2 regions of the Rhodococcus sp. 06-1460-1B genome follow, and region 2 is predicted to be linked to the other one. Evidence: predicted binding sites of a transcription regulator. Region 2 holds the regulator's gene; the other holds the start of a gene.
What was found. The regulator LexA, encoded in region 2, represses DNA repair genes until DNA is damaged. The targets are predictions, from matches to a motif close to CGAACANNTGTTCG.
Positions count from the first base shown of each region.

Region 1: a site for LexA is predicted at 1,484-1,497, ahead of CH268_RS26370 (DUF222 domain-containing protein). Genes of this name have one in related genera too.

Region 1 is NZ_NOYS01000043.1:260,778-264,745, reverse strand. It holds gene CH268_RS26380 (DUF6764 family protein) at 253-807, shown strand; gene CH268_RS26375 (SDR family oxidoreductase) at 834-1,370, opposite strand; gene CH268_RS26370 (DUF222 domain-containing protein) at 1,527-3,548, shown strand; gene CH268_RS26365 (HAMP domain-containing protein) at 3,625-3,968, shown strand, end outside.
Region 2 is NZ_NOYS01000018.1:15,047-19,014, forward strand. It holds gene hrpA (ATP-dependent RNA helicase HrpA) at 1-991, shown strand, start outside; gene nrdR (transcriptional regulator NrdR) at 1,004-1,468, opposite strand; gene CH268_RS06100 (hypothetical protein) at 1,568-1,957, opposite strand; gene lexA (transcriptional repressor LexA) at 2,357-3,040, shown strand; gene CH268_RS06110 (acyl-CoA dehydrogenase family protein) at 3,120-3,968, opposite strand, start outside.

The DNA of each region.
Region 1 (3,968 bases), on a different contig from region 2:
CAGGCAAGCCTCAATCATGCACTGACGGAACGGAATTGGCCGGACTTCGCACGTAGAACCTGGACAGTACAAAGGCGGTACGAACCGGCTCGACCGATACCGCAGGGGTCCGAGAAATCGGACTTCTACGACGATTCATCTCCCGATGCCATCGGCACCGTTACACAATCTGTGTCTGCTTGCTGTCACGGACCCCCGGAGCGGGGTACCGTGTGCCGCACCGACCCGTTTCGCTCGTGAAGGAGCTTTCTGTTGTTCTCTGTTTCCCTGCCCCGTACGGTTTCTTCCAACTCCTCCTCCGCGCGAACGTTCAGTCGGTTCGGTAGTCGAATCGCCCGCACCGCAGCTATTTTCGCCATCGGATCGGGCCTGACGGCGGCCGCCTTCGCCGGCACCGCCACCGCGTCGGCGGCACCGGTCACGTGCGTGTCGCCGCCCTCGGCCAACGACATCCAGGTGAGTGACACAGCGAGCTGCGGAGCCACCTCGAGCGGACCCGGAAGCGCCACCGCCGGTGCCGCCGACAGCGGAACTGCCGTCAGTGTCAACGACGGGCCGGGCGCAACCAACACCTACGCCAACGGTTACGGTGTCGCGCTCGGAGCGAGCAAGAACGCGGGCACGGCATACGCGCTCGCACTCGGCGGCGGAATCGCGCACTCGTGGGCAGATGCCGGCCAGACGACCCTCGCGGTCGCAGGATGGGGATCCGGTGCCACATCCGAGGCACGCGGCGTCGACTGCGTCGGGCCGCTGTCGTTGGCACTGAACCTCACGAGCGGTCAGTTCTGCGTTCTCGGTAGCTGATTCTTCATCCGATCGAGCGGAGCCGACTACCCCGACACGGACCCGTCGAGGTAGTCGGCTCCACCTACGTAGACAGTCCGGCCGGACTTCTCGATGGGTCCGATTGCAGCCTCCGTCACAGCCGACGCGAACTCCGCAATGGTCGGGAGCGCACCCTGCGCGGTTCGCGCAGCGACTGAGTCCGGATTACGGCGTTCGAGCAGGGTGACCACGATCATCCCCTCGATCATGTCCCCGGACACCACGACCAATTCGATTCCCCGAGAATCCAATTCAGGAATCATCCCACGCAGTGCATCCTCCCCCGCCCGTTTGCTCGCAGCAACGGGTTCGTATTCGACGGGGACCGGTTTCTTGCCGTGAAAATGCGCCTGGTGGCTGGTGAGGAAGACGATCCGCGAGCCCGGCTCCATACGGGCGATACTTGCGCGAGCCAGCGCCAACTGCGCGTCGCGATTGATACTCATCGCGTAGTCGGGTTCTGCACCGAACTCCAGGCCACCCGAGGCATTGAGAACCAGAACGTCGATTGCGCCGAACTCGGCAACGACAACGTGCAACATGGCGTCGATTGCCGCACCACAGCATCAGCCCGACGTATTCAGGCAGTGTCAGCACGTGCCCACGAGGCACCTTTCCATTCTTGTCGGTGGGTGGAGATACGCTTTCCCCAGTTCGAACGCATGTTCTGAACTGGGGGTCACCGGGGGGTGAAAAAAATGGCTGCACCAGTGGTGTCGTTGGAGGCGTTGATCACTGCCGCGCGGGAAGAGAATCGGCATGCGGCCCGAAAGATCGCTGCCTGCTACGACTTCCACCTCACCTGCATCGCCCAGGATGCGAAGCATCGGCAGTACAGCCGGTACGGACGCACCGAAATGGCACTCGCGTTGAGCTGCTCCGCCACCGTCGCCGAAGCGTACGTGTCCGTCGGCGTGGCACTGCACACCCGGCTTCCTCTGGTGAAAACCACATTCGAAGCCGGCGACATCGACCTCCCCCGCGTACGTACGGTGTGCCGGATCCTCGACAACCTCTCCGACGACATCGTGAGGTCCGTCGAGGGCGACATCGTCGAGGCGGCCCGACGGTCGTCACCGGGGCCGTTGGAGAAGGAGATCTGGGACATTCTGCTGCGGGTCGCACCGGAGGAAGCAGCAGCACTACGCGAGTTCGCCAAGAGGTTTCGTAACGTCACCTACAGCCCGGCCGGGGAATTGGCCCGCATACGAGCAGAATTGACTGCACCCGAAGCCGCAGCCGCATGGCAGCTCCCGGAGGAGATGGCCGACACGGTGTGCGTGAAGGATCCGCGCGGTAAGCAGGAACGACTGTGTGATGCGTTCATGGCGCGGATGCACGGTGAACCCAGGCTGACATGCCTGTGCCAACGCGCGGACTGCCCGAAGACCGAGACCGAGACCGTATTGCCGGATCGTCGGGTGCCGTTGACGATGATCACCGTCGACATCGCCACCCTCATCGGACTGCTCGCGAACCCTGCGTACCTGGCCGGGCACGGTTCCATCGACCCTGATCTGGCACGAGAGTTGGCGCGCAACAGTCAGTGGCAGATCCTGCTCACCGAAGCAGTGACCCTTGCAGAGGCACTCGGACTGGCGGTGCAGAACCCGGAGACCGGGGAGTGGGAACGACGATCGGCTGAATCGACAGACACCACAGACACCACAGCCCAGCCGAACACGACAGAACCCGAGCCGGCACAGCCGAAGTCGGCAGCATCGAACGTAGCCGAATGGAACGCGACGGAATCGAATAAACCTCCAGCGCATGCGGATACACGCACAGACACAGGCACCAGCACCGCAACGCGCGCAGCAGCGCCGACGGACAACGCAACGGAGAAGTCAGCGCCAGCGGACACGGCAGCACCGACAACTCACACCGAAGGCGCGACCAAGAATGCAACCGACAGTGCAGAACGCGTGGACGATGCAGGGCCGGGTCCGGGTTCGGCTGCTGCACAGACCGATTCGACGACTGTTCCGACACCACCCGAGCCGACCGTTGATGAGGACACCCGGCAACGACGTCGGAATGCCCTTGCCTCCGCAGCGGCACTGTTCTGTACTCACACCCCAATCGGCCGGGGCGCACGGCACAGCTCTGCCCTCGACCTACCCTCGATGATCCGGTCGAACCGCCGCATCATGCACACACCGGCAGGCATCTACCTCGGCAATGCGTCCCTCGCCGCAGCACTCGAAGCCGCCATCGCCGCCGACCCCACTCTCGGAACATCCGTCGGGCGCGACCCACTCACCGACCGAGCCCTGATCTACAGACCCGACGCCCTCACCATCGCCGCCGTCCGACTCCGCGACCGCCACTGCCGCTTCCCCGGCTGCCACCGACCCGCCGCACGCTGCCAACTCGACCACGTGATCCCGTTCGACCACGCCAACCCACTCGGCGGCGGCTGGACCACCGTCAACAACCTCCAATGCCTCTGCGAATACCACCACAGCGTCAAAACCGCAGGCTACTGGACCGCCGTCATGCTCCCCGGCGGCGCCATCCTATGGACCTCCACCTCGAAGACCACCCGAATCACCCTGCCAGCCAACGGAACCACAGTACCCATCATCGGCAACGACCTCCGGCCACACATCCCCACCCAACCCAGAAGATCAGGCATCATCGCCTACCCCGACCCACCCGACAACCCGACCCCCGAGCCAGAACCGACCAACGAAGAAGACGAGGAGCCGCCCTTCTGAGTATCGGTGCGCTCTGCGGTGCCTCCTCATGGCAGCCTCGCGAATTCTGGTCGCTGCCGACCGGCATACTCGATCCATGACGTATTCACGTGCGCACACCCGCCCGAGGGCGCTGTCGTTGCACGGACGGATTCGAGTGTTGACGATGAGCCTGGCCGCGCTCGCCGTTGCGGTCAGCGCTCTGGCGATCTACCTCGTCGCAGAGCAGTCGCTTCGTTCGCAGATCATCGACCGTGTCGGCCGAAACAGCGATGCGCTGATCGCCAGCGCAGCGTCGGGAGTGCCGGCCGATCTGTTCGGGTTCGGGATCGAGGACACGGAAGGAACCGCGGTCAAAGTTGCGTTGATGACCACCGATGGCACCTTGGTGTCCTCGTCCAACGGCACCTACCCTTTCACCAACTCCGATGGTGGGCTCGA
Region 2 (3,968 bases):
GCGAATGACGTTCGCCGCGGTCGACCCGTCCGGGACCGTGCTCGGCAGCAACAAGGATCTGACTGCGCTGCGCGCCGGTCTGGCCGGTGAGGTCGGCCGACAGGTCGCACGTGCGGTCGGCGACGCGGAGCGCGCCCCGACGCTGGCGTGGACCTCGGGCACGTTGGGCCGCTTGGAACCCACGGTCACCCGAGACGTGGGCGGGCAGAAGGTCACCGGGTACCCGGCGTTGGTACCCGAGGGTTCGGGCGTGGCGGTGCGAGTGCTCAGTACCCCCGCCCAGCAACGAGCAGCCATGCGCGCGGGCACCCGCACTCTGCTGCTCGCTACGGCACCGAAGGGAACGAAGGCGCTGTTGGCCGGGCTGCCGACCGCCGAACGTCTTGCGCTCGGCCAGAACCCGTACGGCGGCGTCGATGCGCTGCTCGAGGAATGCCGTGCGCTCGCTGTGGAAGAAGCGATGGACGCGCACGGCGGACCGGTTCGCGATCCGGCCGAGTTCGACAAGCTCAGGGCACTGGTGGACGCGGAGGTTCCGCGGCGTACTGCTGCTGTTCTCGCACTGGTTCGACCGGTCCTGACGGCCGCGTTGGCTCTGTCGGCCCAGTTGCAGACCGCATCGGGTGAGCCGGCCGACGATGTCCGAGAACAGCTCGACGGCTTGATCTTTCGCGGTTTCGTCACCGAATTCGGTTCTCGACGGTTGGCAGATCTGCCACGCTATCTCGCTGCGGCGACGAAGCGGCTGTCCACTCTGCCGAGCAGCGCGGGCCGCGACGCTGCGGCGATGGACGTTCTCGACCGGGTGTACGGCTCGTACGGGCGGCTGTTGGATTCGGTTCCGGAGAGCAGGAAGAACAGCCCGGGTGTGCAGGAGCTGTTCTGGATGATCGAGGAGCTGCGGGTGGGGCTGTTCGCGCAGGGAATTCGTACCGCGTATCCGGTATCGGAGAAGCGCATCGAGAAGGCGATCGCCGATCAGTCTCGCTGATCGGCCCGCGGTTCACTCGACGTCGGCGGACTCTCGATGTTTGCGGAGTTCGTGAATTTCCTTCTCGAAGTCCTCTGCCGAACTGAACGAGCGGTAGACCGATGCGAAACGGAGGTAGGCCACTTCGTCGAGATCGCGTAGCGGTCCGAGAATGGCCAGGCCCACTTCGTTGCTGGGAATCTCGGCCGAACCGGCCGCGCGAATATTGTCTTCGACTTGCTGAGCCAGCAGGTTCAGCGCGTCGTTGTCGACGTCTCTGCCCTGGCAGGCGCGACGAACTCCTTTGACGACCTTCTCCCGACTGAACGGCTCGGTCACACCACTGCGTTTCACGACGGCGAGCACGGCAGCCTCCACGGTGGTGAAGCGTCGACCGCACTCGGGGCAGGACCGGCGTCGCCGTATTGCCTGACCCTCGTCCATTTCACGCGAATCCACCACGCGTGAGTCGGGGTGCCTGCAGAACGGGCAATGCATGAGGGAGCCTCCGTCGTAGCCGATACTCCGACGACGAACGTGCGCGTCGGGGCAGTCTTCGAGGATACTCAGCCACGCTGGGCACCATGGTGCCGGTGGTCATCTGCTGGGTGCGTACTCGACGAGCGCTCCGTCGTGAACCATGACCGCGCCGGCGGGCTGAGTGGACGCGTCGGGTGTGGTCGCGCTCAGATTCGCGATGCCGATCAGACCGCCGGCCACGACGACCACAGCCAACATCCACAGAACGAGAGAGCGTGGGCGCACGGTCTGGCTCGCGAAATGGGCCGAGGTGTCGTCGAAGTCTCGATCCGCCATCTCACGATCGGTGACGTCGGTCCAGGACTCGTCCACGACAGGCAAGCACGGGCCGTTCTGCGTCCGACGCGCGTGGTTCTGCAACACGGGCCGCGAGCGCCGACGACGCTCGACGACACCGGATCGCGAACGCATACCGGCAGTGGTGGGACGATCGGTGGTGATGGTCATCGGAACCTCGTCTTCGCTCGTTGGATCGATTGTTCGATCAGGCGTTCGATGGACGCTTGTTCGAAGTTCTATCACGCGCCTCCGACAAAGTCTGTAGAAAACGCGACACGAGTCGAACAGATGTTTGATTCAACAGCTGATACACGCTAGATTCGTGTCAGAAACCACACGCCATACGAGTCGACATCATCAACTCCAGTCCGCGTGGATCGATACCGCGTAGACCGAATCCAGCCGCATCAGCAGGAGGCCGACAGCATGAAGGACGAGACCTCGACGAGGTCCATCACCGGTTCCAGTACGACGGGTTCCACGAAAGCTGGTTCCACGCGAGCCGGATCCTCGACGGTCGGCAAGGCTGCAGCCGGAAAGCCGGCTGCCGAGCCGACCCCGAAGGCCATGGAGGTGGGCACCGACATCAGTGCAGGGCTCACCGAGCGCCAACGGAAGGTGTTGGAGGTCATCCGGGCCTCGGTCACCGAGCGCGGATACCCACCCAGCATTCGAGAGATCGGCGATGCCGTGGGCCTGACGTCGACGTCGTCCGTCGCACATCAGCTTCGCACCCTCGAACGCAAGGGGTTCCTGCGGCGCGACGCCAACCGCCCTCGCGCTGTGGACGTCCGCGGACTGGACGAGGTGCAGGCCGACCAGGCCGCGGCGGCGGTGGACGGTTCGGCAGCGTCCGACGAGCAGGATCGGTTGCCGACGCCGACGTTCGTGCCGGTTCTCGGACGGATCGCCGCGGGTGGACCGATTCTGGCGGAGGAAGCCGTCGAGGACGTGTTCCCACTCCCCCGCGAGTTGGTCGGTCAGGGATCGTTGTTCTTGCTCAAGGTCGTCGGCGAGTCCATGATCGACGCGGCGATCTGTGACGGCGACTGGGTGGTGGTGCGTCAACAGTCCGTGGCCGACAACGGCGACATCGTCGCGGCGATGATCGAGGGTGAGGCCACGGTCAAGACGTTCAAGCGTTCCAAGGGTGAGGTATGGCTCATGCCGCACAACCCACTGTTCGAGCCGATCCCGGGCAACAATGCCGCCATTCTCGGCAAGGTCGTCACCGTGATGCGCAAGCTCTGAACTCTGTTCGGACACAACGAAGAAGGGCCGCAGCACAGATGCTGCGGCCCTTCTCTTCGGTCCTGAACGATGGAAAGAATCAGAGATTCAGTCCGCGACCGATGATCTCCTTCATGATCTCCGTGGTGCCGCCGTAGATGGTCTGTACCCGAGAATCCATGTACGCCTTGGCAATCGGGTACTCCTTCATGTAGCCGTACCCACCGTGCAGCTGAAGGCACCGGTCGATGAGCTTGACCTGGTTCTCGGTGGTCCACCACTTGGCCATGGCAGCTTCCTGCACGGTCAACTTGCCGTCGTTGAGCAGTTCGATGAATTTGTCGACCATGATGCGGGTGGCGGTGGTTTCGGTAGCGAGTTCCGCCAACACGAATCGCGTGTTCTGGAACTTTCCGATCGACTTACCGAATGCCTTGCGGTCACGGCAGTACTGAATGGTCATCTCCAGTGCCGATTCCATGGCCGCAGCGGCGACGACGGCAATCGAGAGCCGCTCCTGAGGCAAGTTCTGCATCAGGTAGATGAAGCCCATACCTTCTTCGCCGAGCAGGTTGGCGGCAGGAACCCGAACGTCGGTGAAGCTGAGTTCCGCAGTGTCCTGGGCCTTCATGCCGATCTTGTCGAGGTTGCGACCACGCTCGAATCCGGGCATGTCGCGCTCTACGACCAACAGGCTGAAGCCCTGGGCACCTTTCTCGGGGTCGGTGCACGCTACGACGATGATCAGATCGGCATTGATGCCGTTGGTGATGAACGTCTTCGAGCCGTTCAGTACCCAGTCGTCGCCGTCCCGAACGGCCTTGGTCTTGATGCCCTGCAGGTCGCTACCGGTACCCGGCTCGGTCATGGCGATCGCGGTGATCAGCTCACCGGAGCAGAATCCGGGCAGCCACCGCTGCTTCTGCTCGTCGTTGGCCAACTCGATGAA